2 regions of the Microbacterium sp. ZW CA_36 genome follow, and region 2 is predicted to be linked to the other one. Evidence: predicted binding sites of a transcription regulator. Region 2 holds the regulator's gene; the other holds the start of a gene.

Region 1 (15,764 bases), on a different contig from region 2:
CCGGGCGCCACACCTTCGGTGAGCTCCCGGAGCGCAGCAGCATCACACCCGGCTTCACCGACGGCGCCATCGCCGGTGCGGTAGAGATCGCGCAGCGCGGTGGGCACACGATCCTGCGGCCGCGTCGCGCCGACCACCCGTTCCTCGCGGAGTACCCCGGCACCCCGACGTATCTGCCCAATCCACGCTGGCGCGTGGCCGCGCGCTTCCGCCCGTTCGACGCACCCCTCCCCACAGAGGTGGGCGCCGCCGTCGACGGCCTCACCCACGTCTACGACGCCCCCGGCGTGCTCGAGTTCTCGTGGCGCGGCGAGGACTTCACGCTCACCGCGTTCGACGGCAAGGCGCCCGGCGCCCTCCTCGTGCTGTTCACCGACGCGACGAGCGGGCTCACCACGTACGCCGCGAACCGCTCGGTGGGTGTCGACACGCCGGACGCCGACGGCTGGACCGCGATCGACTTCAACCGCGCCGTCAACCTCCCGTGCGCGTACACCGACTTCGCGACGTGCCCGCTGCCGCCGGAGGGCAACCGCCTGCCGATCGGCATCGAGGCCGGCGAGAAGACGCCGCTCACGCGCGTGCGCTCCACCGATGCGCTCGTCGCGCCGGGGGTGGCCGCATGAGGTTCCAGCTCCTGGACATCGTCCCGTATCGCGCCGACCCGATCACCGGTCGCCAGGTCTCGCCGTCCGAGCGGTTCGCCGAGACGCTGCAGCAGGCGATCCGTGCCGAAGAACTCGGGATGGATGCCGTGGCCATCGGCGAGCGCCACGCGGGGCACTTCATCTCATCGTCGCCGACGGTGCTGCTGGGTGCGATCGCGGCCCGGACCTCCCGCATCCGTCTCAATTCGGGCGTCACGGTGCTCTCGGTGCTGGACCCCGTCCGCGTCGCGGAGGACTACGCCACGATCGATCAGCTGTCGGCCGGCCGGCTCGAGATCACGATCGGCAAAGGCAACGAGGTCGCCCAGTTCCCGCTCTTCGGGCTCGACATCGATGATCAGTGGGAGCTGCTCGCCGAGAAGTACGAGCTGCTGCGGACCCTCTGGCGCGAGGAGGACGTCACCTGGCCGGGTAGCGAGTTCACCCGTGCGCTGACCGGCGTGACGACCCTGCCCCGACCCTTCGCCGGGGCGCCGCGGGTCTGGCACGGGTCTGCCACGACGCTCTTCTCGGCCGGACTCGCCGCCCGCTTCGGCGACCCGCTGTTCAGTGCGAACGCCATCCAGCCTCTCGAGAACTACGGCGTGCTCGTCGACCACTACCGCTCCGAGTTCGCGCGGCACGGCCACGACCCGGCGAGCGCGTTCGTCGCTGCCGGCTCCGGGGCTCTCTTCATCGCGGACACCACCCAGGAGGCGATCCGCCAGTACGGTCCCGTGTACAACGCGATCGTGGCCGCCACCAACGTGCCCGGGAACAACACCCCGTTCCGCGACATCGAGCACGCCGTCGCCGAGGGTCCGGCCCTCGTCGGCACGCCGCAGCAGGTGATCGACAAGATCGCCCGGTTCCACGGGCGGCTCGGGCACGACCTGCAGTCCATCAGCCTGCCGACGACGGTGCCGTTCGGTCGGCAGCTCGAGATCCTCGAGCGCTTCGCCGACGAGGTCGCCCCTGTGCTGCGACGGGAGTTCCCGACGGCGCTGTGGACGGATGCCGACCCCCACGGGCTGCGCACCCACGAGCTCGCCGTCGCCTGACGCCCGCGAGGCGTGGGCGATGTCGGCTACCGCTCGGACCTGCCGAGCTGCGTGCGCATTTCGAGATCGTTCTCGGAACCGGTGAACTCGGTGATGCGCCCGTTGGTCACACGGTACATCGCGAACTCGGCCACATTGACATGGCGCCGAGTGGGGGCGATACCGCGGTACGTCCCCGAATGGGTGCCGCTGCCGCGCAGATGGGCGGCGACGCGGTCGTCCTCCACGACGAGCTGGATGCGGCGCCACCGCCAGTCGGGGAAGCCCTGGAACAGGTCGGCCATATCGGTGACCCACGCCTCGGCCCCACCGGGCAGATGGGCGCGCCGGACCGACGGATCGACGAACGAGCGGATGGCGTCGATGTCGTGCCTGTTGCAGGCGTCGAGGTACTCGGCGTACCACTCCCGCATCTCCCACGGCTCCACTCCCTCATTATCCGGGGAGCGGGGACGTCACCGTATCGAGTCGCGCCCCGACGGCAGCGCCTGGTGCCACGCCCTGCGGACCCAGTCGAAGATCGGCGCGATCGCTCGCCAGCGTCGTCCGAACAGCGCCTTGCCGAACGAGTAGTCCTGCTCCGTCATGTCCGATCCCTGCCGATGGCCGCGTGCGGCAGCACAGGGTCGGAACGTCGACGAGCCGAGGGAGCGGGCTCGCGCGGAGGCCTGTGTGCCGAGGTGAACGCCGGGGGTCTGGGGCGCCAGGCCAAGGGTAGGCGCAAAACGGCCGGTTGTCGCCTGTTTCTACAAAATTGGCGAGGCGCGATCCGGGGCGGGGCGGTCGGCGCCGGGCCATGGACCCGACGCCGACGGCCGTCGCGTCATCTCAGCGTCGCGGCAGGACCTCGAGCGTGGTCTCGAGGACGTCGTCGCCGGTGATGGCTCCGACGGGGCCCGGCCCGTACCGGTCGTACTTCGCATGGAGGGCGCTGTCGAGGCTCGGACGCACCTCGGGGTCGGCAAGGCGGAAGGTGACGTCGACCTCGACGCCGCCGGCGCTGATCCGACCCTGGCCGGAGCGCAGCGCCCGGCGGAACCATCCGTTCTCCGGCCCACGGGCGGAGCGGATGTAGAGCGTGTCGCCGACGGTGGCGTGCCAGATCGTGGTGAAGGGCCGCAGTGTCCCGTCCGGCCGCTGCGACGTCACGCGCAGCTCGGTGGCGCCGCCGATCCGGCGGAGCTCGTCCGCGGTCCAGGCGGTCACGACGCGCTCTCGCGGCTGCTGCGCGGGTACTCGCCGGGCGCGAGCTTGTCGCCCCAGACGGTCTCCGGCTCCCCTGTGGCCGGTGCTTCCCACATCGCGAGGTGGCACATGAAGTCGTCCCCGGTCGCGCCGTGCCAGTGCCACTCCCCCGCCGGGGTGTACACGGTGTCGCCGGGATGCAGTTCGATGACGTCCTCACCGCGACTCTGCACGTATCCACGGCCCTCGGTGACGTGGAGGGTCTGCCCTACGGCGTGCGTGTGCCAGGCCGTGTGCGCACCGGGGGTGAACCTGACGAGATTCAGCCGCGCACGGGAGGGCTCCTCACCGGCGTAGTACGCGTTGAAGTACACGTCGCCGGTGAACCATTCGTCGGGCCCCTTCACGGTGGGCGTCTTCGGCTGCATCCGCGTGCTCATCAGTCCTGCCTTCCTGCGGTCTGCGCTGCCTCCGCGGCCGCCACCCCATTCCACCCCCACCGTCCCGCCTGGGGAAGGTCCTGGTGTGACGTGTACTGCCGGTGCCCCCCACAGGATGCCGGGCGTTCGCAGGCCCGGCGAGATGTCAGCGGAGCGCGGGAGCCAGGTCGTAGCCGAACGCGTACAGCTCGATCCACCGGCCGGGCTGTACCTCCCACAACCCCTCGCGCTCCGACATCCGCTGGAAGCCGAGCTTCGCGTAGAGCGCGTGGGCGCCGGTCATCTCAGGCCCGCTATTCATGACGACGCGGTGCGAGCCCCGCTCGCGCGCGAGCTCGATGACGTGGTGGGTGAGAGCCTCGCCGATGCCTCGTCCCCGTGCGACCGGTGCGACGGCCAGCTGGCGGAAGTCCGTCTCGCCGGGCTGAGCCATGTCCGCGAGCGGCTTGCCCTCTCGCGCGACCCACACGGTGCCGAGGATGTCTCCGTTGGCGTCGACCGCGACCCAGACGTCACCGTCCTGAACTCGGCCGGCGACGTCGCGCAGCGACGCCACGTACTCGTCCGACAGCTCGCCGTAGCTCGACAGGTAGGCCTCCGCGGTGACATCGCCGGCGCGCTCGTACTCCTCGGGGCGGACGAGCCGGATGGTCCAGTCGGCGGAGTGGGATGCCGCCTCGGCGGTCTGGTCAGGTGAGGGGACGGTGCCCTGGTCGGGGGAAGAGCTGTGCACCCATCGACCGTAACCCGGTGCGAGACGGCGGGCTCCGGCATCCGTCTCCGCAGCGGAAGAAGACGGCGGATCGGTGAGCGGGACGCGGGACATCGGTGCTCCCTCAGACGGACACGAGCGGATGGCAACGGAGACGCGTGGCGCCGGCCGGACCCGCGGAGGACCCGGCCGGCACAGGTGCGTCAGGACTTGGGGAGTCCAGGCGGGTTGATCAGGCTCTCGTCGACACGCTCCGATTCGAGGTCCCAGATCTCGAGAACCTCGTCGTACTGCCCGTTCTCGATGAGATGGTTGAGCGCGATACCCACCGGCTCGATGAGCCCGTTGCCCTTGGCCGTCGCGGCGGCGATGTTCGCGGTCAGGGGCCAGCCGCCGGGCACGAGGCCGACGAGTTTGGTGTCACCGGTCTCGCGGGCAGACCACGCCGACGTCGCGTTCGGCCCGAACGTCGCGTCGATGCGGCCGGACTGCAGCGCCAGCACGGTCGCGGCGTTGTCGTCGAAGTACTGCAGCTCGGCGGGCTCCTCGCCGGCGGTCTCGAGCTCCTCGTTCCAGGCGAGCAGCACCTGCTCCTGGTTGGTGCCCGAGCCGACCGCGATGGTGAGGCCCGAGATGTCGGCGGCCTCCTCGATCTTCTCGATGTCGCTGTCGCTCTTCACGTAGAAGCCGAGCAGGTCCTCGCGGTAGCTCGCGAAGTCGTAGAGCTCCTTGCGCTCTTCCGTGACGGTGACGTTCGACGTGATGAGGTCGTACTTTCCCGACTGGATGCCGAGGGGCCAGTCCGCCCATGCGACGACGACCGGGTTGTACTCGAGGCCCAGAGCGTCGGCGATCAGCGCACCGATGTTCGGCTCGGTGCCGGCGGCCTCGGTCTCACCCTCGGGGATGTAGCCCAGCGGCGGGACATAGGCGGAGTGCGCCACGGTGAGCTTGCCCGGCTCGACCGGCTCGAAGCCGCTCGCCTCGAGCGCCTCGACCGCCTCGGCGACGGGCTCGTCGAGGCGGACCCACTGGATGTCGTCGGTCGCGACGTTCGCCGACTCCTCGGTCACGTCGGGGGCGGCCGCCTCGGCCGGGGCGTTCTGGTTGACGCCCCAGACGACGCCGCCGACGATCGCGGCCACCGCGACGACGCCGACGCCGATCGCGATGCCCTGCTTCTTGCTCAGTGCCATTGCTGTGTTTCCTTCTCTCGGGTGAAGACTCGGTATCGAGATCTCTGGGTCAGGCCAGGACCTTCGCAAGGAAGTCCTGGACGCGGGGGTGCTTCGGTGTGACGAGGACCTCGGCGGGCGGGCCCTGCTCGACGACCTGGCCGCCGTCGAGGAACACGACGCGGTCGGCCACCTCACGGGCGAAGCCGACCTCGTGCGTGACGATGATGAGAGTCGTGCCCAGCTGCGCGAGGTCGCGGATGACGTCGAGCACTTCGCCGACCAGCTCCGGGTCGAGCGCGCTCGTCGGCTCGTCGAACAGGATCACCTTGGGTTTGAGCGCCAGCGCGCGGGCAATCGCGACGCGCTGCTGCTGTCCGCCCGACAGCTGACGCGGGTAGTGCTCGGCCTTGTCGGCGAGGCCGACGCGGTCGAGCAGCCCCAGCGCGAGCTCGCGGGCATCGTCCTTCGAGAGCCGCCCCAGGGCGATCGGCGCCTCGGTGACGTTCTCGAGCGCGGTCAGATGCGGGAAGAGATTGAAGTTCTGGAAGACGATGCCGATCTGCGTCCGCCGCTCCAGCACCTCCCGCTCGCGCAGCTCGTAGAGCCTGCCGCCGCGCAGCTCGTAGCCGATCAGCTGGCCGTCGACCGTGACCGAGCCCCGGTCGACGCTCTCGAGGTGATTGATGGTGCGCAGCAGCGTCGACTTGCCCGAGCCGCTCGGCCCGAGGATCGCGACGACCTCGCCCGGCTCGACGGTCAGATCGATGCCGCGCAGCACCTCGGCGCCGCCATAGCTCTTGTGGACGTTGTGGATCTCGACGAGCCCGCGCGTGGCGGTCGTGCGGCCGATTTCAGCGGTGATGGTGTCAGTGCGCATGTCAATGCCCTCCGAACTTCGCGTCGTTGCTCGAACCCTGGAACGTCGCCTTCGCGACGACCGGGGCATCGACCCCCACAAGCGGTGCCGGACCGGTCTCGGAGTCGCCCAGACGCGCCCACTGCACGGCGATCCAGTGGCGGGCCCGCTGCACGGGCGTCGGCGGCAGCACGCGCACCGTGCCGCGGGCGTAGTGCCGCTCGATGTAGTACTGCGCGATGCTCAGCACGGTGGTGATGATCGTGTACCAGACGACCGCGACGAGCAGCAGCGGGATCACGCGACTGTTGCGGTTGTAGATGACCTGCACCGCGTAGAAGACCTCGGGCAGGGCGATCACGAACACGACGGACGCGCCCTTGACCAGCCCGATCACCTCGTTGGTGGCGTTGGGGACGATCGAGCGCATCGCCTGCGGGAGCACGATGCGCGTCAGGCGACGGCGGGGCGGGATGCCGAGCGCCGCGGCCGCCTCGAGCTGGCCCTGGTCGACCGACAGCAGGCCGCCGCGGATGATCTCGGCCGAATACGCCGCCTGGTTCAGGCCGAGCCCGAGGATCGCGGCCGCGAAGGCGCTGATCAGCTGCACCGTCGGGAACTCGACGATCCAGAAGTCCGTCGTGAACGGGGTGCCGAGGCCGAGCGTCGGGTACAGGTAGCCGAGGTTGTACCAGACGATGATCTGCACGACGAGGGGCACCGAGCGGAAGAACCAGATGAACAGCCACGCGGCAGAGTTCAGGAGGGGCGACTTCGCGAGGCGGGCGAGCGCCAGGAGCGTCCCGAGGACGAAGCCGATGGATGCCGAGATCACCGTCAGCAGCAGGGTGAGGCCCACGCCCTGGAGCACCGGCTCCGACAGGAAGTAGTGGGCGAAGACGTCCCACTCATAGTTCTCGTTCGTCACCAGCGACCACGCGAACTGTGCGACGACGAACAGCACGACGATGCCGATCGACCACCGGAACCAGTGCCGGGTGTGGACGACGGTGAGGTCGCCGAGATCGACGCGCGACGACGCCGGCGGCGTCGGCGTCGCGGCTTCGGCGGCGCCTGCCTGGCGCGGGAGTGTGTCGGTCATGAGGGGCTCCTCGGTCGGCGGCGCGGTGTCTGCGGGGTGCGCCGGTACGCCGAAGCTAGGGCGACACCTCCCGCGCGGCCCAGCCGTCACGGGCGCGCGGCGACACGGATGGTGACGCTCCGCAACGCGGCGTCACACTCCGGCATGCACCGACGCAGACCGCGGTCTGCCGCGCCCGGAGACCCGACGTCGCGCTATGCCGCGCGCCGGACGACTCGACGAGGTCACCGTCGTCGCCGGGTTCACGCGGTGGGCGCGCCGACGGCATTTCGAAAATCGCTAGGGAATCTAGCGATTCTTGTTTCTTCGCGAAGCGTTCGTGACTACGTTGAATCGCATGAAGTCGACGATTGCGGGCACGACCATGCCGATTCTCGAGCTGACCCTCGAGTCCGGGGAGAAGATCGTCGCGGAGGGCGGGGACGTGGCATGGATGTCACCCGGCTTCGCCCTGGACACCTCGACGGTGCACGGCACGGGCGGGCAGGGAGGTTTCATGAGCGGACTCAAGCGGGTGCTCGGCGGCGCGCAGCTGTTCCTGACCGAATACACGGCGCCGGGGCAGGGCGGACTGCTCGCGTTCGCCGCGCAGCTGCCGGGCACGATCCGCCAGCTCGACATCGACGCCGCCGACTCGTACATGGTCCAGCAGGGGTCGTACTCGGCGAGCACCGCCGGAGTCGAGGTGTCGGTCGGACTGCAGAAGAAGCTCGGCGCCGGCATCTTCGGCGGCGCGGGCGTGGTCTTCCAGAAGCTGGCCGGGAACGGAACGGCGTGGGTGCAGCTGGCCGGGGAGATCACCGAATACGAGCTGGCGGCCGGTCAGTCCCTCCTCATCCATCCCGGGCACCTCGCGATGTTCGAGGCCGACATGAATCTGGAGTTCAGCTCGGTGAAGGGCATCAAGAACAAGTTCTTCGGCGACTCGCTCTTTCTCGCAGAGATCCACGGTCCGGGCCGCATCTGGCTGCAGTCGATGTCGCCGGCGAAGCTCGCCGCCGCGATCGAGCCCTACCTGCCCGATCGTTCGTCGGGCTCCAGCAGCAGCTCCTGACCGCGGGCGAGAGGGCTCGGGCGTCTCGCGTGAGATGAGAGGCGGGGCCCGGCGCTCGCCCGCCGGGCCTCCTCTGGAAACCGCTAGGAGTTGATCTGCTCGACGACGTCGTCGGCTGACTTGTCGATCGCCTCGCGCAGCTTCTCGTAGTCGTCGGAATCGATCGCCTTGCTGATCCGCTTGTCGGCCCTGGTCAGCGCCTTCTCGACGTTGTCGGCCCACTTGTCGTCGACGACCGCGACGACCGCGGAGGTCCCGGGCGCGAGGTACTCGTCGACATCGACGCCGAACTGCTTCTCCTCACGGTTCTTCTTGATCTTTCCGAGGATCGCGCCGATACCGGCACCGATCGCGGTGGCCGCCAAGAGCGGCGGCGCGAACAGGCCGACGACCACTCCGGCGCCGGCGCCCCAGGCCGCACCGTGGCCCACGGACTTGTCGCCGTGCTCCTTGACCTGGACCTTGCCATCCTTGTCACGGACGAGCACCACGGCGCCGATGATCTCGTACCCGCCGGTGTCCTGGCCGCTTCGGAGGGCTTCGTAGTCGTCTGCCGCGGAGTCCGTGTCGTCATACGAGCCGACCACCAGTGCGAGGTTCTGCGTACCCATCGATCTCTCCTTCGGTTGATCTCCGAAAGCGACCGGCCGGTCGCTTTCGGACTCTGGGTCATCAAGGTGCTGTGATCCTATTGCGCAGCGACACGGGCCCGCGAGGCTCTGAACGGTGAATTCTCGCCAGTCCCGCGTCACCACACGAGCTGGTCGCGACGGCGGGTGAGGTACGCCCGCTCGGCCGGGTTGCCGGCGAGTTCGATGGCTCGGTCGTACGCCCTCCGAGATGCGTCACTTCGCCCGACCCTCCGCAGCAGGTCGGCGCGCGCCGCGTGGTAGGCGTGGTACCCGTCGAGGGCCTCGCTGAGTCGGTCGATCTCGGCGAGCGCGACATCGGGGCCGTCCAGTTCGGCGACCGCGATCGCGCGGTTGAGTCGCACGATCGGGGAGCCATCGAGCCGGATCAGGCGGTCGTAGAGAGCGACGATCTGGGACCAGTCGGTATCGCGTGCGGAAGGGGCATCCGTGTGCACCGCGTTGATCGCCGCCAGCAGCTGATATCGCCCTGGTGGGGAGGCACCGGCAGCGACCGCGCCGATCCGCTCGCGGACCAGGGAGTGCCCCTCGACGACCAGGGCTCGGTTCCACGCGCCGCGGTCTTGCTCGTCCAAGGTGACCAGCTCACCGGTGTGAGACACGCGCGCGATGCGTCGCGCGTCAGCGAGGAGCATCAGGGCGAGGAGGCCGGTCACCTCACCCTCATCGGGAAGGAGCGTGCGCAGGAGGCGGCCCAGGCGGATCGCCTCGTCGGTCAGGTCGGCGCGCAGCGGGTCATCCCCGGCGGTGGCGAGATAGCCCTCATTGAAGATGAGGTAGATCACCGCGAGCACCCCGGCGAGCCGCTCGCGGATGTCGCCCGCCGACGGCATCCGGAAGGGGATGTGTGCCGCCTTGATCTTCGCCTTCGCGCGGGTGATCCGTCGCGCCATCGTGGTCTCCGGCACCAGGAAGGCGTGGGCGATCTCTGCGACAGTGAGCCCGCCGAGCAGGCGCAGGGTCAGCGCGACCCGCGCCTCCATGGCGAGGGCAGGATGACAGCAGATGAAGACCAGCCGCAGCCGGTCGTCCTCGACCGGCCCGGTCGGCTCGTGTGGAGTGTCGTCGGACAGCATCTGCGCCGCCTGGTGTTTGCCTTCGCGATGGGACTCGCGACGCAGCCGGTCGATCGCCTTGCGCGTCGCGGTGGTGGTGAGCCATGCGCCGGGGTTGGGCGGTACTCCGTCGCGCGGCCACCGCTCCACCGCGGCGACGAATGCCTCGGCGGCTGCATCCTCGGCGAGATCGAGATCGCCGAAGCGACGGGCGAGACCGGCCACCACCCGCGCCCACTCCTCGTGATGGGCGCGGGCGATGGCCTTCTCGACGCGGGATCCGGTCACGACTCCCGCAGAGCCCGAGCGGATGCCGGGAGCCGCGCCGGACGCGATTCGACAGCACCGAGCTGTATGTCCTCAGCCGGCGCCAACGCGGACTGGATGCAGCGGGTCATCGTCATTCAGCCACGCGCGATTGCCGTTCGATGATCTCCGAGACGTCTGACGGGAATCGGTGCACCTCCTGCGGCCAGTCCAGTGCGACGGCGAGTCGCCCTGCCCAGTAGCGTGCGGCCTCATCGTCCGGCACCTCCACGACGGTGAATCCGCCGAGATGCTCCTTGCTCTCGACGAACGGCCCGTCGGTGAAGACCGGCTTCCCGTCCTTGCTCACGACGCTGCAGACCGCGGTCGAGGCATCGATTCCGCCATCCGCGTAGAGGAAGACGCCCGCCTCCTTCATGTCGTCGAGGAGGGCTCGCGAGGCCTCGCTCTTGGCGCGCAGTTCGTCGGGGGTGTGCTCGGGCACCCACTCGTCGTTGAATGCGATCAGATACTTCGTCACTGCCGTCTCCTCTCATCGGGACGAGAGCCATGTCGTGGCTCCTCGGTCGCGGCGACCCGGACGGGGTCGCACACCTGATCCACGAACGGCGACGCTCGGATACGACACTATCCCCGAGACATTCTCAGGATCGGCACTCCTTGGGTTGCGGCCAGGGGCTTGGTTGAGCGGCAGGTTCGTCCCGGTCAGGCTGGGGTATGGCGGGGGGCGGCGGCTCCGAGAAGCTCAGCGATCGAGACCGCCCACGCGTCGATCGCATCCCATTCGCGGAAGTCGCCCTCGGGCAGGACATCGCGAATCGCGGGCATCCACGCGACGATCCGGTCGGCTCCGCGGATCTTGTCGTGGTGGTATGCCCCGCGGAACACCTGCGTGCCCTTCGGGTGGAGAAGGTCCGTGAAGTCGGCGAACTGCTTGGGCTCGGCTCCTTTCAGAACGTCCTTTCCGTCCGCATCGACGGTCTCCGTGCCGAGCGGCCCGCTGCTGAAGAGCCAGGTCGGGCGGGACGAGAGCACGCCGGCATTGCGGGTGACGAACGTGCGGGCAGCCTTCCGCCAATTGAACTCATAGGTCGCCGACCCCACCACGAAGGCGTCGTAGCCCGAGACGTCGGGCACTTCGCTGCAGCGGATGACGTCAGCGTCGAGACCGCATTCGCGCAGCGCTTCGCCAATACGCTCCGCGATGCCTTCTGTTGCGCCGTACTTGCTCTCATATGCGACGAGTACCTTCATGGTAAATCTCCTTGACTCGCGTTCTGTGGCTGAAGAGCCGAGGCGGAGCCCGCCTGTCGGGCCCCGTGAGTGCTGTCTGCGGAGAAGGCCCCCCGCAGGCGCGGCACCGACTCAGCCTGTGCGGCAGAGGCACCGACTGCAGGGCCGAAGGTCCTGCCGTGCGCGATACGACGCGCGCGTTCTCGCTCCGTCATGCTCGTGGGAAAGCACTCTTAGTGTCGTAGGTATGTTCTAACCTCGGAGCATGTTCACCGATCCCGACATCCCCTACCAGGTGTTTCCGGATGAACTCGATCTGGTCGTCGAGGCAGCCACCATGATGACGGTGCTCGCCGCGCAGCGGCTCGAGCGGATCGATGCGATGCGGCGCGAGGCGCTTCGCGATGCGACGCGCAACGGCCGGGTTCTGACCGAGGTCGTAGAGCGGGGCGTGCGGCTGGAGCTGGCGGCCGCTCTTCGAATCACCGAGCACGCCGCGGGCGAGCTGCTGAGCTTCGCCGAGGCGATGGTGCACTCCTACCCGGCGGTGCTGGTCTCGATGGAGCGGGCACAGATCACCGAGGTGCACGCGCAGATCCTTGTCGCCGCGGTCAACGAACTCGAGCCGGAGTTCCGTGCCCAGGTGCTCGAGTCGGGCATCGTGCTGGCGGAGTCGGAGGCGGTCGGCACCTTCCGCCGCAAGCTGCGCACACTGATCGACAAGGTCCGCTCGGCCACCCTCACCGAACGCTACGAGAGGGCTGCGACAAGGCGACGGATCGCGGTCGAGCCGGACGATGACGGGATGGGATGGGCGCACGTCTACGCACCCATGGTCGCCATCCACGCCGCCGTCTCGCGGGTGACCGCGATGGCGAAAGCCATCAAGGCCTGCGATGGAGAGACGCGCACCCTCGACCAAGTACGCGCCGACGTCGTCCTCGACCTGCTCATCGACGGCGCCACCGAGATCCACCCCGACCACGCCCGCGGTGCGCGGGCGACGGTATTCGTCACCACACCGGTTCTCGCGCTCCTCCACGACTCCGACGCATCCCGCGCCGCGGCGGGGATCGACCCGCCGGTCGTGGAAGGCATCGGACCGATCCCGCTGCCCGTGGCGCGGGAACTCGCGGGCGGTGCATCCGGGTGGACGCGAGTGCTGACCCACCCCGAGACGGGCATGGTGCTCTCCGTCGGCCGCGACCAGTACCGGCCGCCACCCGCACTTCAGAAGCTGGTGAAGTGGCGTGCCGATCGATGCATGGGACCCGGCTGCGGGATGCCGGCCTCCCGGTGCGACGTCGACCACAACGTCGACTGGGCCCTCGGCGGCCACACCGAACTCACCAATCTCGCACCGCTGTGCGAGGGCCACCACACCGTCCGACATCACACCGACTGGAGCATCGAACAAGTCCCCGGCTCGGGCGGCGCTGTCCGATGGACTTCGCCCTCCGGCCGCCACTACCTCGTCAAGCCGGAGCGCGCGGTCCCCGTGTTCCGCTCCACCGAGAGTTCCGACGCGCCGTTCTGATCGCACGACCGCCACGCCCCGACCGAGCCAACGGGTGGCGCGACGTGTTCGCTAGCCTGCTGCTGATGAGTTTCGATGTGGAGACGTGCGGCGTGAACGCCGTGACCTGGGCGCTCGCACGCGAAGGATCGACGGCGTACGCGACGCGTTGCCTGGCGTTCGTCGAGGACGCGATCGAGCGCTCGAACGATCTCGAGATGTTCGGCGGCGACGACGCGGCCGAATCGGCTCGCCTCTACGCGGCATCGGTGAACACCGGAGAGCCGCCCGTCCACGCCCTGGCGTTCTACGAGAGCGTCGGCGAGCTCTTCGGCGAGCGACGCGACTGGGGCCACGTCGGCCTGAGCCTCGGCCACGGCCGGATCGTGCATGCGTGGGACCGGGTGCGCGTCGACGACTACCGCGATCTCGAAGCGCTGAGACCCGCGCCCGGCGGCGAGCCGTTGCGCTGGGTCGGCTGGGTGCCGCTCGCCCGCGCACTCGAGGGTGCGCAGCCGCGCGTGTGGGACGAGGATGCCGCCACCGCAGCCATGCGGATGCAGGCGGAGCGGTTCGGCGGCTGAAGAACCTCGGCGCGAGGCATCCGTCGTTCTAGGCCGTTCGCAGGATGCGCTCCGTCACACGCGCCGAGAAGTGCAGCGCGTCGACGGGGACGCGCTCGTCGGCCGCGTGGAACTGGGCGAACACGTCGAAGTCGCGGGGCACTCGCAGCGGCACGAACCCATAGCCGTGGATGCCGAGCCTCGCGAAGTGCTTGTTGTCGGTGCTCGCCGGCAGCAGGTACGGCACGACGACGCCGTCCGGATCGTCGTGCGAGATCGCGTCCTGCAGGATGCCGATGATGGGGGCGTCGACGGGCGCCTCGGTCGCCGACCACCAGCGCCCCTCGCGGATCTCGATGCCGTCGCCCACGACCTCTCGCAGCCCGGAACGCAGAGCGTCGTCCTCCCCCGGCAGGATGCGGATGTCGAGGCGCGCCGAGGCCTCGGCCGGGATGATGTTCGTCTTGTCACCCGCGGCGAGCACCGTCGGCGTCGCGGTGTTGCGCGTCGTCGCGCCGACCAGCGACGACACGAACCCGAGGCTCTCCAGGTCGGCGGCGAGCGACTCGTCGGTGAACGCCAGCCCGCGCGCCTCGCCGAACACATCGAGGAACCGCTGCAGCGCGGGAGTGCGCACCACGGGGAACCGATGAGCGCCGACCGCAGCGACCGCCTGGGCGAGGCGCACCACGGCATTGTCGGCGGTCGGCCGAGAGCCGTGCGCGGCATGCCCTCGGGCGCTGAGCGTCGCCCAGGCGACGCCCTTCTCGCTCGTCGCGACGAGGTACGCCCGCCTCGCATCGCCCGGGTCGGCGGCCAGCGGCACCGAGAATCCGCCCACCTCGCTCAGCGCCTCCGTGACTCCGGCAAAGAGGTCCGGGCGGTTCTCGACGAGCCACCCCGCACCCCAGACGCCGCCGCTCTCCTCGTCGGCGAGGAACGCGAACACGAGGTCGCGTCGCGGCACGATGCCCTCGCGCGCGAAATGACGGGCGACGGCCAGGATCGTCCCCGCGTAGTTCTTCATGTCGACGGCGCCGCGGCCGTAGAGGAAGCCGTCCTCGATATCGGCTCCGAACGGCGGATGGGTCCAGTCCTTCTCGTCGACCGGGACGACGTCGAGGTGCGCGTGCACCAGCAGGGCACCGGCATCCCGATCGCGTCCGGGGATGCGCGCGATGAGCGACCCGCGACCCGGGCGCGATTCCACGAGCTCCGACGCGATGCCCGCCTCGGCCAGGCGCTCCTGGACGTACTGCGCGGCACGGGTCTCGCCGTCGCCGATGGTCGCGAGCACTCCGGTGTTCACCGTGTCGATCCGGATCAGCTCCTGCACGAACAGCAGCGCCTCGTCCTCCAGCAGCGTCGACACGAGATCATCCTCCAGCTCGGGCGGCGGACGTTCCACCGCGCCCGAGGGTAGCCCGACGAGCGGCGCCGGTGGCGGCACCCGCGCCACGCCGAGTCACACCGCGACACGACACGACCCGGCAGACCCGGATCGGTATGGTGTGCGCATGACGCGTTCTCGGGCATGGGCGACGGTGTGGACGGTGCTGAGGCTGGCGATGGCGGCGGTCATCGTGGCGGCGATCACGGCGCAGCTGTCGAAGTCGATCGGCACGGCGGCCGAGCTCGGCCGCGACGTCACCACGACGATCGCGAACTTCTTCAGCTTCTTCACGATCCTCTCGAACGCCCTCGCGGCGATCGTGCTCGTGTGGGCGGCGGTGTGGTTCTTCGCCCGCGGACGCAGAGCGATCGCCGAGCCCCTGGCACTGGCCGTCGCGCTCGCCTGCGCGAGCACCTTCATGATCATCACCGGAATCGTCTACAACGCACTGCTGCGGGGCATCGAACTGCCCCAGGGCAGCGCGCCCATCCCGTGGTCGAACGAGGTGCTGCATCTGATCGGCCCGCTGTTCCTGCTGGCCGACGTCTTCGTGGGCCCGCTGCGCCGGTCGCTGCCGTGGCGCAGCCTGTGGGCGGTGGTCGCCTTCCCGATCCTCTGGGCCGTGTACACGATGATCCGCGGACCCCTCGTCACCAACCCCGTGTCGGGCGACCCCTTCTGGTACCCGTATCCGTTCCTGAACCCGAACAACCCGGGCGGCTGGCTCTCGGTGATCGTCTACGTCATCGGCATCGCGCTCGCGATCGTCGCGGTCGGAGCCTTCGTCGTGTGGTGGGGCCGCCGGATCGGTATCACCGACACGGATGCCGATGCCACGGCGCCGGCGCCGGC
Region 2 (15,764 bases):
CGCGGCCGTGCCGAGGTTGATCCGCGACGCACCGCTCTCGAGCGCAGCCTCGAGGGTGCGATCGTCGCGGATGCCGCCCGACAGCTCGACCTGCACGCCCTTGACCTGCTTGATCACCTTGCGGAGCACGCCGACGTTGCTGCCGCGGCCGAAGGCGGCGTCGAGGTCGACGAGGTGGATCCACTCGGCGCCCTGCCGTGCGAAGTCGAGCGCGGCGTCGACGGGATCGCCGTAGTTCGTCTCGGTACCCGCCTCGCCCTGCGTCAGGCGGACGGCCTTGCCGTCGGCGACGTCGACGGCGGGCAGGAGGACGAGCTTGGGTGTGGACGCGAAATCGTTCATGGCTCCTGGTTCAGGCATCGAAAGCTGTGGGGGGCGGATCCCGGAAGCACGCGCTCCCGCAGACGGCACGGTCTCAGAGGGTAGCCCTGCGAAGCCCGTCGATCCAATTCGCCAGCAGTCGGATGCCGGCATCCCCCGACTTCTCGGGGTGGAACTGAGTGGCCGACAGCGGGCCGTTCTCGACCGCTGCGAGGAACGGTGCGCCGTAGTCGCACCAGGTCAGGACCGGCTGGGGGAACGGCGGCTGGACGTCGAGCAGCCACTTCTGGGCACCGAACGAGTGCACGAAGTAGAACCGCTCGTGCTCGATGCCGCGGAAGAGGCGTGTGCCCTCGCCGGGCTCGACGGTGTTCCAGCCCATGTGCGGCAGGACGGGTGCGTCGAGCTCGGTGACGACACCCGGCCATTCGCCGAGTCCCTCGGTGTCGACGCCGCGCTCGACGCCGCGCTCGAAGAAGATCTGCATGCCGACGCAGACCCCGAGCACCGGGCGTCCGCCGGCGAGGCGACGCTCGATGAGCTCGTCGCCGCGGCTGGCGCGCAGCGCGTCCGCCACCGCGCGGAAGGCGCCGACACCCGGCACGAAGAGGCCGTCGGCGTCGCGGATCAGACCACGATCAGCCGTCAGCCGCGCATCCGCTCCCGCCGCGACCAGCGCCTTGACGGCAGAGTGCACATTGCCCGACCCATAGTCGAGGACGGCCACGAGCGGCCGCTCGCCGCGGGAGGGCGTGCTTTCGCTCACAGGGCGCCCTTCGTGCTCGGGATGCCGTGCACCAGCGGGTCGAGCGCCTTCGCCTGGCGGAACGCGCGCGCGAAGGCCTTGTACTCGGCCTCGGCGATGTGGTGCGGGTCGCGGCCCGACAGCACCCGCACGTGGACCGTGAGCGCGGCGTTGTACGAGATGGCCTCGAACGTGTGGCGCAAGAGGGACCCCGTGAAGTGGCCGCCGATGAGGTGGTGCTCGAAGCCTGCAGGCTCGCCGGTGTGCACGAGGTAGGGGCGGCCGCTGATGTCGACGACGGCCTGCGCGAGCGCCTCGTCGAGGGGCACGAGGGCGTCGCCGTACCGCGAGATGCCGGACTTGTCGCCGAGGGCCTCGCGGATCGCCTGGCCCAGCACGATCGAGATGTCCTCCACCGTGTGGTGCGCGTCGATGTCGGTGTCGCCCGAGGCCCGCACCGTCAGATCGGTGAGCGAGTGCTTGGCGAACGCCGTGAGCAGGTGGTCGAAGAACGGCACCGTCGTGTCGATGCGGCTGCGGCCGGTGCCGTCGAGATCGAGCTCGAGCTCGACGGTCGACTCGCTCGTCGCCCGTCGCAGCGAGGCGGTTCGTGGTGCGGCGCTCATGCCGCCGATCCTACCGAGGCGAGGGCGTCGAGGAAGGCGGTCGTCTCCTCGTCGGTGCCCGCCGTGACCCGCAGGTGCGCCGGGATGCCGACGTCGCGGATGAGCACCCCCTCGTCGTAGAGCGCGCGCCACGTGGCCGCCGGGTCGGCTACTCCCCCGAACAGCACGAAGTTCGTCCACGACTCGTGGGGCGTGTAGCCGAGCGCCTCGACCGTCGCCGAGATGCGGTCGCGCTGCGCGACGATCTCGTCGACCATGCCCAGCATCGTGGGCGCGTGCCGCAGCGCCGCGGTCGCCGCCGCCTGCGTGAGCGCGCTGAGGTGATACGGCAGGCGCACCAGCCGGAGCGCATCGATGAGCGCCGGGTCGGCCGCCATGTAGCCCACGCGCGCACCCGCGAACGCGAACGCCTTGCTCATGGTGCGCGACACGACGAGCCGCTCGCGATCGGGCAGCAGCGTCAGGGCGGACCGCTCGTCGTGCGGCGCGAACTCGAAGTACGCCTCGTCGACGATCACGATGCCGTCCGTCGCCTCGTACACGGCCTCCACCACGTCGAGTCCGAGCGGGGTGCCGGTGGGGTTGTTCGGCGAGCACAGGAACACCACGTCGGGAGAGGCATCCGACACCTGGGCCGCGGCATCGTCCGCCGCGATCGAGTAGTCGGCCGCTCGGGTGCCCGAGATCCACTCGGCACCGGTACCGCGGGTGAGCAGCGGATACATCGAGTAGGTGGGTGCGAAGCCGAAGGCCGTGCGGCCCGGTCCGGCGAACGCCTGCAGGATGTGCTGGAGCACCTCGTTCGAGCCGTTGGCCGCCCAGATCTCGTCGCGGGTGAGGCCGTGGCCGAGGTAGCCGGCGAAGCCCTCGCGCAGGGCTGTGAACTCGCGGTCGGGATACCGGTTCACATCGCTGAGCGCCCGCGCGATCGAGTCCAGGATGTCGTCGGCGACCTCCGGCGGAACGGGATGCGTGTTCTCGTTGACGTTGAGGGCCACCGGCAGCGGCGCCTGCGGGGCACCGTACGGCTTCTGGCCGCGGAGATCGGCGCGTATGGGGAGGTCTTCGAGACGTGCACTCACCTCTCCCATGGTAGGCGCGTGCGGTGCTGCTCGACCGCCGCGTGACGCCGGGCGACGGTCACCCGACCGACGGGAGCGGCTCAGCGTCCGCTGTCGTAGGCTGCCGGGATCGCGATGCTCTGACCGGCCTGCACGACGACGCTGTCGAGAGCGTTCAGTCGCACGAGCTCATCGACGACGTCGCGCGGATCGCGATCGGGGGCGATGTCTTCCGCGATGCTCCACAGCGAGTCGCCGTCAGCCACGGTCACCGTGCTGAACGTACCTGCAGGCGCGCCCGCGTCACGCGAGGCCAGAGCCGCGCCGCCGCCGATGACAGCGGCGCTCAGCGCGATGACGGCGGGCAGAGCGGCGATCGCGGCCAGCACTCTCCGGCCGCGGATCGTGAGGCGCAGTCGCGTCGACGGCGCAGCCGCCGGTCGCATGAACGCCTGCTGCGGAGTGCCCCCGGCGAGCTGCCGTGCCGTGCCGTGCACGCGCTGCGCCGCGACACGCGCGGCGCGCGTCGGCGACGGGACGGATGTCGTGAAGTCGATCGCGGTCATGCTGGGCTCCTCCTGATGGGGAGAGATTCGCATTCTCCACTCGGCCGGGAGTGGAGAATGCGAACCTCTCTTCCGAAGCTATCTTCGAGTCTGTAGGATGTCAATACCGGATCCGGGCGCCGATCTCTCGAACGCGACACGCGGCCGGGTTGTTCCCCAGATGCCCGCGATCCGGATACGGTTTCGATACGAGAACCCCACCACGGGCCTCCGACATTCGAAGAAACAGCGCTCCACCGCCGAGCGCAGGACGGAGCCGGAAGATGAGCGACGCGGCCGGGCGAGACAAGCCCCAGACTCGTCGGCGCAAGAGCCTCAGCGACAAGCAGCTGGCGATCCTCGAGGTGATCCAGCGGTCGATCGCACGGCACGGCTACCCGCCGAGCATGCGCGAGATCGGCGACGCGGTGGGCCTGAAGTCGCTCTCCAGCGTCACCCACCAGCTCAACCAGCTCGAGCTGAGCGGCTACCTGCGTCGCGACGCGGGCAAGACCCGCGCGATGGAGGTGCTGATCGACCTGCCCGGCACCGCGACCGAGAGCCCCGCCGACACCTCGCCCTCCGTGGGCGATGCCGCACTGGTGCCCCTCGTCGGCCGCATCGCCGCCGGCGTGCCCATCACGGCCGAGCAGCAGGTCGAGGAGATCTTCCCGCTCCCCCGCCAGCTCGTCGGCAAGGGCGACCTGTTCATGCTGAAGGTGTCGGGCGAGTCGATGATCGACGCGGCCATCTGCGACGGCGACTGGGTCGTCGTACGGTCGCAGGCCACCGCGGACAACGGCGAGATCGTCGCCGCGATGCTCGACGGCGAGGCGACGGTCAAGACGTTCCGTCAGCGCGACGGCCACACGTGGCTGCTCCCCCGCAACTCCGCGTTCGAGCCCATTCTGGGCGACGAGGCCACGGTGCTCGGCAAGGTCGTCGCGGTACTGCGCGCCGTCTGAACCTCGCGCCGACGGATCCCGGTGTCGGACGCGTTCGAGGCCGGAGTTCGACGCCGAACCGCGAGGTGGGTGGCGGTGCGTCATCCGCAGGCGCTATAAGGGGGGAATGACCGACCTCACCGCCGCAGACGAGACTGCCGCGCTCCGCGCGCGCCTCGACGCCCTCGAAGCCGAGAACGCCCGCCTGCGCGCCGAGACGCCGCCCTCACCACCGGTGACGGCCGCGGCCACGGACAGGCCGCACGGCAACCGCTGGCGAGCCTTCCTGTCGGCGCTGTGCATCGTCATCGCGACGATCCTCGTGCCGGTCTCCATCGTCGCCGCCTGGGCGCGCGTCGAACTCGTCGACGAGACGCGATTCGTCGAGACGTTCGCACCGCTCGCCGACGACCCGCAGGTGCAGGCGATGGTCGCCGATCAGGTGACCGTCGCCATCGAGGACTCCCTCGACCTCGAAGGCCTCACCAACGACCTGTTCGACGGCATCCAGCAGCTCGACCTGCCGCCGCGCGCTCTCGCCGCACTCGACCTGCTCCGCGCGCCCGCCGCCCAGGGCCTCCAGAACCTCGTCGACACCACGGTCACCCGGCTGGTGGAGTCCGACGCCTTCGCGGATGTGTGGGAGACGGCGCTGCGCGCGAGCCACCGATCGCTCGCGGCGGTCGCAGCCGGCGGCACCTCCTCGGGTGCGGTGGTCATCGGCGAGAACGGCGAGGTCGGCATCCAGCTCGGGCCGATCATCGAAGAGGTCAAGAAGCGGCTCGTCGACCGCGGGATCGGGTTCGCCGAGTCGATCCCGGTCATCGACAGGACCATCGTGGTCGCGCAGAGCGACGCGCTCACCGTCGTCGGCACCGTCTACAACCTCGCGGTCGCCGCGGGCTGGTGGACCCCGATCGTCGCGCTGGTGCTCTTCCTCGCCGGCATCCTCATCGCACGGCGACGGTCCACCGCCGTGCTGGGCACCGGCGTCGGCATCGCGCTCGGCACGGGCGTGCTGGCGATGGGCCTGGGCATCGGCGGGTCGATCCTCGCGCTCAGCGCGCCGAACCTCGGTGTTCCGGCGGGCGCCCTCGCATCGATGTACGAACAGATCACCTCCGCGATGCGCGACACCGCGGTGGTCCTCACCCTGCTGGGCGTGGTGATCGCCGTCATCGCCTGGATGTCGGGCCGCTGGCGGGGCGCACGCGCCGCGCGCGGCGGCGTCGCCTCCATCAACGCCGGCGCGCGGGGTGCCCTGCTCAAGCGCGGTGTCGACACGGGCCGGTTCGGCGCGTGGCTCTACGCCCAGCGCGTGCTCGTGCGGATCGTGCTCGGAGCCCTGGCCATCGTGTGGCTGATGCTCCTGCGCCCGCTCTCGGTCGGCGAGGTGTTCCTCGTGCTCGTCGTGTGGCTCATCGTCTGGTGGGTGTTCGAGCTGCTGCAGCGCCGTCCCGAAGAGGCCGCGGCCGCCGCTGCACTCGCCGACGAAGCAGCAGCTGCCGCCGGTGCCGCCGAGTCGGTGCCTGCCGTCGACGGCGAAGCCGACACCGTCGTGATCGTCGACGGCGATCCCGCCGACCCCGACGCCGACACTCTCGTGATCGAGACGGATGCCGCGACCGACGCGGCCGCGGCACCCGGATCGAAGAAGGGCTCCTAGGCCGGCACGGTCGCCCGCACCGCCTGCGTCGCCGCCACGAGGTTCTTCAGCGACGCCACGGTCTCGTCGTACCCGCGGGTCTTCAGCCCGCAGTCCGGATTGACCCAGACGCGGCGCAGCGGCAGCTCGGCGACCGTGCGGTCGAGGAGCTGAGTGATCTCGTCCACCGACGGCACGCGCGGCGAGTGGATGTCGTAGACGCCCGGTCCGATGCCGGCGGCGAAGCCGGACGTCGCGATGTCTCCGATCACCTCGCCGCGGCTGCGGGCCGCCTCGATCGAGGTCACGTCGGCGTCCAGCGCCGCGATCGCGTCGATCACGACGTCGAACTCCGAGTAGCAGAGGTGCGTGTGCACCTGCGTGGCCGGCGCAGCGCCGGCGGTCGCGAGGCGGAACGAGCCGACCGACCACTCCAGGTAGGCCGGCTGGTCGGCGCGCTTGAGCGGCAGCAGTTCGCGCAGCGCCGGCTCGTCGACCTGGATGACGCGGATGCCGGCGCCTTCGAGGTCGGCGATCTCGTCGCGAAGGGCGAGCGCCACCTGGTTCGCCGTCTCCCCCAGCGGCTGGTCGTCGCGGACGAACGACCACGCCAGGATCGTCACCGGACCGGTCAGCATCCCCTTCATCGGCTTGTCGGTCAGCGACTGCGCGAAGGCGGACCATGCGACGGTGATCGCCTCGGGACGCGCGACGTCGCCCCACAGGATCGACGGCCGGGTCGCGCGCGAGCCGTAGGACTGCACCCAGCCGTTCTCGGTGACCGCGAAGCCCTCGAGGTTCTCGGCGAAGTACTGCACCATGTCGTTGCGCTCGGCCTCGCCGTGCACGAGAACATCGAGCCCGATGTCCTCCTGCAGCGTCACCACCTGCGCGATCTCATCGCGCAGGAAGCTCGCGTACTCGTCGGCGCTGAGCTCACCGCGGCCGTGCCGTGCACGCGCGCGCCGGATGTCGCCGGTCTGGGGGAACGATCCGATCGTGGTCGTCGGCAGGACCGGGAGTGCGAGCTCGACCTCCTGCGCCGCCACGCGGTCGTCGTAGTCGCCGCGGGCGAAGTCGTCCGCACCGAGCGCCGACGCCCGCTCCCGCACCGCTCCATCGCGCACGCCGGGCGCACTGCGCCGATCCGCGAGCGCGGCGGATGCCTCGGCCAGCGCGTCCGCGATGGCCGGACGGCCACTGACCAGTCCGCGCGCGAGGCTCGCCACCTGCGCCACCTTCTGGTCGGCGAACGCCAGCCACGTCACCAGGCGCGGGTCGAGCGTCGTCTCGTCCTCGACGTCGTGCGGCACATGCTGCAGCGAGGTCGAAGTGCCCGCGCTGATCTCCGACGCTCCGAGCTCGTGCAGCGCCTGCAGCCGCTCCCACGCGGCGTCGAGATCGCCCCGCCACACGTTGCGTCCGTCGACGACTCCGCCCACGAGCGTCTTGCGGTCCAGGCCCGGCACAGCCTCGGGCACCGCACCGCGGGTCAGATCGATGGCGACCGCCTCGATAGGAGCGGCCGCGAGCGCCGTCCACGCCTCGGCCGACAGCTGCGCGTAGCCGGCCGCGACGAGGATCGCGGGCCGGTCGCCACGCACCCCCAGCGCGGCGTATGCGCGGGCCGCGGCATCCGCCAGCGCGGCCGCGTCGGCCGGCAGGCTCTCGCTGACGAGCGCAGGCTCGTCCAGCTGCACCCACTCGGCGCCCGAGGCCCGCAGACTCGCCAGCAGCTCCGCGTACACCGGCAGCAGGTCGTCGAGCCGGCTGAGGGGGTCGAAGCCCTGGGGCGCGGCATCCGTCGCCTTCGCGAGCGCGAGGAGCGTCACCGGGCCCACGATCACCGGGCGAACGGTGAATCCGTCAGCCTTCGCCTCTGCCACCTGGCGCGCGAAGCGGTCGCTCGAGAGGGCGAAGACCGTCTCGGGGCCGACCTCGGGCACGAGGTAGTGGTAGTTCGTGTCGAACCACTTGGTCATCTCGAGGGGGGCGTCCTCGCCCGCACCGCGCGCGGCGGTGAAGTACGCGTCCAGGCCGATGCCGCCGTCGGCATCGCGGAGCGCGCCGAACCGGTCGGGCAGCGCGCCGACCGTGACGGCCGCGTCGTGCACCTGGTCGTAGAACGAGAACGACTCCGGGATCGACGAGTCGTCGCGACCGAGGCCGAGCTCGGCGAGGCGCTCGCGCGTCGCGCGGCGCAGTCCGGCCGCCGTCTGCTCGAGGGTCTCGGCGTCGGTCTGGCCGGACCAATACGCCTCGACCGCGCGCTTCAGCTCGCGGCGGCGCCCGATCCGGGGATAGCCCAGGATCGTGCCGTGGGGGAAGGTGATGCGGGGTTCGGTCATCGTGCTCTCTCTTTCGCTTCGTTCATCTCGGAGTGGGGGTTCTCGGGGGTCGCCGAAGAGACCGTCGGGGCATCCGACGGATCGCGGCGTCCGGGTCAGTGGACGGCGTCGGGCATTCGCGTCGCCGAGGCGAGCACGCCGGCCTCACGCAGCACGTCGAGGACTGTGTCGTGGTTGTTGAACGCGTACAGATGGATGCCGGGCGCGCCGCCGTCCACGACTTCGCGGGCGAGGCGCGCGGCGTGCGCGATGCCCACCTCGCGCTGCCCTTCGGCGGTCGGCTCGAGGTCGAGCGCGATGGCGAGGTCCGCGGGCAGCTGCTCCCCCGTCAGCTCGAGCACGCGGCGCAGCCGAGCGCCCGAGGTGATCGGCATGATGCCGGGGAGGATCGGGATCGTCACTCCGGCGTCGCGCGAACGCGCCACGAAAGCGAGATAGTCGTCGGCGTGGAAGAACAGCTGGGTGATCGCGAGCGTGGCGCCCGCCGCCTGCTTGGCGAGGAGGGCGTCGATGTCCTCGAGCGCGTGGCGCGAGCGGGGGTGACCGTTCGGGAATGCCGCGACCGCGATGTCGACCTGCGCCCGCTTCTCGACGCGCACGGCTCCCGGCACACCCGGGATCAGCGCCTCGGTGTAGGGCTCGCGCTCGGCCTGCACCCGGTCGATCAGCTGCACGAGCTCGGCGGCGCTCGAGAGGTCGCCCAGGAAGGCGTCATCCTCGGAGGCCCCGGCCGGCGGGTCGCCGCGCAGGGCGAGGAAGCTCGTGATGCCGGCATCCAGGAACTCCCGGATCAGCGTGTTGGCGCCCGCGTAGGTGTTGCCCACGCATGTCAGGTGCGCAAGCGGCTCGACGTGGGTCTCGCGGAGGATGTGGGTCAGCAGCTCGAGCGAGCGGCCGCCCGTCGAGCCGCCCGCGCCGTAGGTCACCGAGATGAACCGGGGGTCGACGGACGCCAGATGGCGGATGGTCTCGTGGAGGGCGGCGACGCCGGCATCGGATCGGGGCGGGTACACCTCGAACGAGATCGGCACGGGAGGAGTGCTCAGGTCGATGGACATGGGCCTGCTTCTCAGGGATCGGACTCGGGCTCAGCCGAACGGGAAGACCCGGACGGCCGCGGCACCTCGCCTCCGCCGTGCGGCGGAAGGGGTGTCATCGCGGGCGGGTGCCGGGCTCGGCTGTCGCTCCTGCCCGGAACCCCCAGGTTCGGGGGCGTCCTCGCGGACGACCGGGCGTCGATGCGTCCACGGTAGCGGAGCAGTCCCGCGCCCGGCCTCCTGTGACCTTCTGTTTCGATCGCGCGACGCGCACCGTTGGTCGTACCGTGGTCTGCGTGACGACACCCGACGTTCTCCCGTACGGCAGCTGGCCCTCTCCGATCGCCGCGGCGGAGGTGTCGGCCGCATCTCCCCGCCTCGAGGGCGCCCGCTTCGTCGGCAGCGGCCGCCGCCGGCCCGAAGTCTGGTGGGGCGAGTCCGTCGCCGAGGAGGGAGGACGTTCCGCCGTGCGCCGGCGGGCGGCATCCGGCGCCGTCGTCGATGTGCTCCCGGCGCCGTGGAGTGCGCGGTCGCGCGTGCACGAGTACGGCGGCGGATCGTGGACCGCCGACGACGACGGCGTGCTCTACTTCGTGGAGAAGTCCGACCAGCGCATCTGGCGCCTCGCCCCCGACGACGAGCCGCGCCCGCTCACGCCCGACGCCGGCGACGTCCGCTACGGCGGGCTCACGCTGCAGCACGGCCGGCTGCTGGCCGTGCGGGAGGACCACACGGCGGGTGCCGCGCCGGTGCGCGACATCGTCGTCGTCCCCCTCGACGGCTCCGCGCTGCAGCATCCCGAACGCCTCACGTCGCTCGCCGGCGGCAGCGACTTCGTCGCCCATCCCGCGCTCTCGCCGGACGGTGCGCACCTCGCGTGGATCGCCTGGAACCACCCGAACATGGCCTGGGACCGCGCCGAGCTGCGCGTCGGGCGACTCGACGGCGGCGAGGTCGTGGAGTGGACGACCGTGGCGGGCGGCGAATCGTCTCCCGCCGAGGCGCACTCGCCGCTGCAGCCGGTGTGGGTCGGCGACGACGACCTGCTGTACGCCGACGATCCGACCGGCAGGTGGAACCTGTGGCGCCTTCGGCTCACGGCCGACCTTCACCACGAACAGGTCGCGCCGGGCGATGCCGACACCGGGGGGCCGCTGTGGGTGCTCGGCACCCGCTGGTTCACGGCCCTGGACGACGGCCGCGTCGTCGCGGTGCAGACCGACGGGTCGGACGCGCTCGTGCGGATCGACCTTGACGGAACGGAGCGCGTGCTGCCGCTCGACGCCGTCACGCGGCTCTCGATCGAGGACGCCCGCGGCCGCCGTGTTCTCGTCTCCGGCGCCGGCTCCGGCGGTGCCGGGCTCTGGGAGCTGGACGTCGACGACCCCGGAGCGGCGCGGCTGGTCGTCGGCGGCGCCTCACCCTGGGGCGCGGAATGGATGCCGCGGGCGCGCGCCGTCACCGTGCCCGGGCCGCATGGACCCGTGCACGCGTTCGACTACCCGCCGACCAACCCGCGCGTCGTCGGGTCCGGCGACGAGAAGCCGCCGTACGTGGTCTTCGTCCACGGCGGGCCGACCGCTCACGTCGGCGGCGCGGCATCCGGCAAGATCGCCTACCTGACGAGCCGCGGCATCGGGGTGCTCGACGTCAACTACGGCGGCTCGAGCGGGTACGGACGGGCTTACCGGGAGCGTCTGCTCGGACAGTGGGGCGTCGTCGACGTCGACGATGTGGTGGCCGCGGCGCGGGGCCTGGCCGCGTCGGGCACGGCCGACGGGAGTCGTCTGGCCGTCGCAGGAGGCTCCGCCGGCGGATGGACGGTGCTCTGCGCACTCGCGAACTCGGACGCCTTCGCCGCGGGCATCAGCCGCTACGGCGTCGCGGACCTGCGCCGTCTCGCCGAAGACACCCACGACTTCGAGGCCCGCTATCTCGACGGGATGGTCGGCCCGCTCCCCGAGGCCGAGGAGCTGTACGTCGAGCGGTCGCCGCTGACGCACCTCGATCGGATGCGGACGCCGCTGCTGATCGAGCAGGGACTGGAGGATCGGGTCGTGCCGCCCTCGCAGTCGGAGGCGGTGCGCGACGCCCTCGCGGCGAACGGCGTCCCGCACGCGTACCTGGCGTTCGAGGGTGAAGGCCACGGCTTCCGCAGCGCCGACACGCTCGTGCGCACGATGGAGGCCGAGCTGTCGTTCCTCGGCCAGGTCCTCGGGTTCGAGACGCCGGGCGTACCGCGGCTCGATCTCGCCTGAACGCGCGCGTGCCGTCCCGCTCCTGCGCCCGGCAGGAGCGGGACGACGCGCGTCAGACCTCGAACGGAGCGAGACGCGCGGCGAGATGCTCGCCCACGCGAGCGTGGACGGCCGTGCCGCCCTCCTCGTGCTCCTGCGACAGGATCATGCCCTGCTCGTGGATGGCGGACACCAGGTCGCCGCGGTCGTACGGCACCAGTGCGCGCACCTCCACCGCCGGAAGCGGCAGCGCGTCCTCGATCGCCGTCCGGAGCTCCTCGATGCCCTCGCCGGTGCGCGACGACGCGAAGATCGCCCTCGGCTCGAGACCGCGCAGCAGCAGACGGGTGTCGTCGTCGACGAGATCAGCCTTGTTGAACACGATCAGCTCGGGGATGTCGCGCGCCCCGACATCGCCGATCACGTCACGCACCGTCGCGAGCTGGGCGGCCGGATCCGGGTGCGAGCCGTCGACCACGTGCACGATGACGTCGGCATCGCCGACCTCTTCGAGCGTCGAGCGGAACGCCTCGACCAGCTGGTGCGGCAGGTTGCGCACGAACCCGACGGTGTCGGTGAGCGTGTAGACGCGGCCGTCGCTCGTCTCGCTGCGCCGGACGGTCGCGTCCAGCGTCGCGAAGAGGGCGTTCTCGACCAGCACGCCCGCGCTCGTCAGCCGGTTCAGCAGCGACGACTTGCCGGCGTTCGTGTACCCGGCGATCGCGACCGAGGGGATCGTGTTCCGCTTGCGCTCGGCGCGCTTTGCGTCGCGCGCCGGTGCGAACTCGCGGATCTGCCGGCGCAGCATGGCCATCCGCGTGCGGATGCGACGACGATCGAGCTCGATCTTCGTCTCACCGGGTCCGCGCGAGCCCATGCCCGCGCCGCCGGCGCCCACCTGGCCACCTGCCTGGCGGCTCATCGAGTCACCCCAGCCGCGCAGGCGCGGGAGCAGGTACTCGAGCTGTGCGAGCTCGACCTGCGCCTTGCCCTCGCGACTCTTGGCGTGCTGGCTGAAGATGTCGAGGATCACCGTCGTGCGGTCGATCACCTTGACTTTCACCACGTCCTCGAGTGCACGTCGCTGGCTCGGTGCGAGTTCGGTGTCGGCGATCACGGTGTCGGCGCCCACGGCGGCGACGATGTCGCGCAGCTCCTCGGCCTTGCCGCGTCCCACGTAGGTCGCGGGATCCGGGTGCGGCCGCCGCTGCAGCACGCCGTCGAGCACGACGGCGCCGGCGGTCTCGGCCAGCGCCGACAGCTCGCGCAGCGAGTTCTCGGCGTCCTCCGTCTCGCCCTGCGCGTGCACGCCGACCAGCACGACGTTCTCGAGTCGCAGCTGGCGGTACTCGACCTCGGTGACGTCCTCGAGCTCGGTGGAGAGCCCCGGAACGCGGCGCAGCGCCGCACGCTCCTCGCGGTCCCACTGCTCGCCGTCGGTGTCTGCGCGCCCGATCGTGGTCTCGTCCTGGAGCGCCTGGGCGGCTCCGAAGACGTGCACCCCCGAGCGCGCTTCGGCGCGCGCCAGCACGCGATCCACCGGGTCGACCGGCGTCTCGTCGGTGCTCTGGGGTGTCGTCGTATCCGTCATGTGTTCCTTTCGGGATGCCTTTTCCGACGCTCATCGGCCGGTTCGCGGCATCCGTGAATTCTACGCTCCCCTCCCGGGGAGCACCTCCGCTAGGCTCGTCAGCCATGGGGAGCGACCACTATTTCAGTGCGACGCCCGCCAGCCCCGAGAATCTGCGCCGCATCCGCGTCTCGCTGGCCGGACGCGATCTCGAGGTCACCACAGCCGGGGGCGTCTTCAGCCCCGACCATGTGGACTCGGGAACCGCGGTGCTGCTGTCGAACACTCCCCCGCCGCCGGCTGGAGGGAACTTCCTCGACCTCGGCTGCGGGTGGGGACCGATCGCACTCAGCCTCGCACTCGACGCCCCGCACGCGACCGTGTGGGCCGTCGACGTGAACGAACGAGCACTGGACCTCGTGCGGCGCAACGCGGCGGATCTCGGGCTCACGAATGTCAACGCCACGCTGCCCGACGATGTTCCCGACGACGTCGTGTTCCGCACCATCCGCTCGAATCCCCCCATCCGCGTCGGCAAGAACGAGCTGCACGGCCTGCTCGAGCGGTGGATCCCCCGCCTCGACGAGCGCGCCGACGCCTGGCTGGTGGTCCAGCGCAATCTCGGGTCGGACTCGCTCCAGCGATGGCTCGCGTCGACGCTCGATCGTCGCTTCAGCGTCTACCGCGCCGCGACGGCGCGCGGATTCCGGGTGCTCAAGGTGCGACGCCACGGCTCGCCCCAGAGCGAGCCGATCACGCTGCCCGAACTCTGAGCGCCGCTACGCGAGCGTGACGTCGCCGGTGTAGACCAGGGTCGCCGGCCCTGACAGCAGCACGTGCCGCTCGCCGTCGAGCTCCGGCATCCGCACGCCCAGCGTGCCGCCGGGAACGTCAACGACCCAGTGGTCCGGCGCGGCGGGACCTGCCCAGTGCCGCACGGCCAGCGCCGCGGCCGCGACGCCCGTGCCGCAGCTCAGCGTCTCGCCGACTCCACGCTCGAACACGCGCATGCGGATCGCCCCGACGCCGTCGCGCACGAGAGGGTCGCTGGGCACGACGAACTCGACGTTCGCGCCATGCGCGGGCTCCGGGTGCAGCTGCGGCTGCGCCGCGAGGTCGAGGCCCTCCAGCTCGACGTCGTCGGGGAGCGCCACGACCACATGCGGGTTGCCCACGTCGATCCCGATGCCGGGACGCGGCGCTCCACCGCCGCGGGTGCGGACCAGCACGCCCGAGTCGTCGACCGCGAACCGGCCGAGGTCGACCTCGAAGCCGCGATCGCTGCGGGTGACGGTCTTGACGCCGGCCCGGGTGCCGATCGCGAGCGGTGCAGCGTCGACGTCGGCCCAGCCGACATCCACGAGGTAGCGGGCGAACACCCGGATGCCGTTGCCGCACATCTCGGCCTTCGAGCCGTCGGCGTTGCGGTAGTCCATGAACCACTCGGCTCCGGAAGCCGCCGCGTCGGCTCCCTCGGCCATCGCGCTCGCCCGCACCACCCGCAGGATGCCATCGCCGCCGATGCCGAAGCGCCGGTCGCACAGCACGGCGACCTGGTCGTCGGTGAGATCGAGCGCGCCGTCGGGGTCGGGGACGATCACGAAGTCGTTGCCGGTGCCGTGGCCCTTGGTGAACGCGATCGTCTGCGGCATCGTCACAGTCTACGGTCGCCGGCGCTCCCTCCTCCGCGGCTGCGGTCGCTGTCGGTGGCGCTGGCGCCGGCGCTGTCACATCCCGGCACGCCGCGGTGTCTTGTGGGTAGGACCATCAGGAGGAGACAGCATGCGCGGCATCGCGATCGAGACCGACCGGGCTCGCGGCGAGGACGGGCGTCGCCGGTCGCAGACCGACCGGCTCGCCGAGCGCCTCGGGAGCATCACCGTGTTCGGTCACCGCATCGACGGCACCTGGGCGGAGCTCCGTCGCCGCCGCGTCCCCACCCACTGGACCAACGTGTTCGGGGCCGTCACGCTGGGGTCCCTCGTCGTCGTGACGGTGACGGGCATCCTGCTGATGTTCTTCTACACACCGTCGAGCGAGGGCACGGTGTACGCCGGGTCGTACGCTCCCCTTCACGGCACCGAGGTGTCGAAGGCGTTCGCCTCGACGATGCACGTCACGTTCGACGTGCCGGGCGGCGTGGTCCTGCGACAGGCGCATCACTGGGCAGCACTGCTCCTGCCCGCCGCTATCACCGTGCAGCTGGTGTCGACCTTCTTCACCGGCGCCTTCCGACGGCCCCGGCGTGCCATGTGGGTGCTGCTGCTCCTGGCGCTGATCGCCGCCCTTGCGAGCGGGTGGAGCGGCTACGCACTGCCTGACGACATGCTGTCGGGCACCGGCCTGCGGATCGTCGAGGGCATCCTCCTCGGCATCCCGGTCATCGGCACGTGGCTCGCGTCCGTCCTCTTCGGCGGGGCGTTTCCGGGCCGGATCATCGAGAACCTGTATCCGCTCCACATCGTGGTCTTCCCCGGAGCGCTCCTCGCGCTCGTCGCGCTCCGCGCCCTCGCGGCGTGGCGGCATGGCCCGCCGCAGTTCCCCGGTCGCGGCCACACGCCCGAGAACGTGGTCGGCGTGGCTCTCGTCCCGACAGCCGCCACCCGGGCGGGCGGGCTGTTCCTCGTCGTCACAGGGCTGCTGCTGCTGATCTCGGCGACCGTCACGGTGAGCCCGATCTGGCTC

Evidence for each region. The regulator LexA, encoded in region 2, represses DNA repair genes until DNA is damaged. The targets are predictions, from matches to a motif close to TCGAACANNTGTTCGA.
Region 1: ACI3KX_RS11410 (DUF222 domain-containing protein) is a predicted target of LexA. The motif match lies at 11,680-11,695, and genes of this name have one in related genera.

The regions. Positions count from the first base shown of each region.
Region 1 covers NZ_JBJDRL010000022.1:29,702-45,465, forward strand. The annotation lists gene ACI3KX_RS11335 (DUF1684 domain-containing protein) at 1-626, shown strand, start outside; gene ACI3KX_RS11340 (LLM class flavin-dependent oxidoreductase) at 623-1,708, shown strand; gene ACI3KX_RS11345 (ester cyclase) at 1,735-2,136, opposite strand; gene ACI3KX_RS11350 (hypothetical protein) at 2,164-2,295, opposite strand; gene ACI3KX_RS11355 (DUF2255 family protein) at 2,537-2,914, opposite strand; gene ACI3KX_RS11360 (cupin domain-containing protein) at 2,911-3,333, opposite strand; gene ACI3KX_RS11365 (GNAT family N-acetyltransferase) at 3,479-4,066, opposite strand; gene ACI3KX_RS11370 (ABC transporter substrate-binding protein) at 4,249-5,241, opposite strand; gene ACI3KX_RS11375 (amino acid ABC transporter ATP-binding protein) at 5,291-6,100, opposite strand; gene ACI3KX_RS11380 (amino acid ABC transporter permease) at 6,102-7,181, opposite strand; gene ACI3KX_RS11385 (TIGR00266 family protein) at 7,519-8,235, shown strand; gene ACI3KX_RS11390 (DUF1269 domain-containing protein) at 8,319-8,846, opposite strand; gene ACI3KX_RS11395 (RNA polymerase sigma factor) at 8,984-10,228, opposite strand; gene ACI3KX_RS11400 (YciI family protein) at 10,341-10,727, opposite strand; gene ACI3KX_RS11405 (flavodoxin domain-containing protein) at 10,913-11,461, opposite strand; gene ACI3KX_RS11410 (DUF222 domain-containing protein) at 11,706-12,977, shown strand; gene ACI3KX_RS11415 (hypothetical protein) at 13,043-13,540, shown strand; gene ACI3KX_RS11420 (M20/M25/M40 family metallo-hydrolase) at 13,569-14,927, opposite strand; gene ACI3KX_RS11425 (Pr6Pr family membrane protein) at 15,037-15,764, shown strand, end outside.
Region 2 covers NZ_JBJDRL010000023.1:18,990-34,753, reverse strand. The annotation lists gene priA (bifunctional 1-(5-phosphoribosyl)-5-((5-phosphoribosylamino)methylideneamino)imidazole-4-carboxamide isomerase/phosphoribosylanthranilate isomerase PriA) at 1-342, opposite strand, end outside; gene hisH (imidazole glycerol phosphate synthase subunit HisH) at 416-1,087, opposite strand; gene hisB (imidazoleglycerol-phosphate dehydratase HisB) at 1,084-1,692, opposite strand; gene ACI3KX_RS11675 (histidinol-phosphate transaminase) at 1,689-2,783, opposite strand; gene ACI3KX_RS11670 (LysM peptidoglycan-binding domain-containing protein) at 2,855-3,199, opposite strand; gene lexA (transcriptional repressor LexA) at 3,583-4,263, shown strand; gene ACI3KX_RS11660 (hypothetical protein) at 4,370-5,908, shown strand; gene metE (5-methyltetrahydropteroyltriglutamate--homocysteine S-methyltransferase) at 5,905-8,235, opposite strand; gene ACI3KX_RS11650 (methylenetetrahydrofolate reductase) at 8,331-9,293, opposite strand; gene ACI3KX_RS11645 (S9 family peptidase) at 9,569-11,530, shown strand; gene hflX (GTPase HflX) at 11,583-13,100, opposite strand; gene ACI3KX_RS11635 (class I SAM-dependent methyltransferase) at 13,205-13,852, shown strand; gene dapF (diaminopimelate epimerase) at 13,859-14,731, opposite strand; gene ACI3KX_RS11625 (cytochrome bc complex cytochrome b subunit) at 14,862-15,764, shown strand, end outside.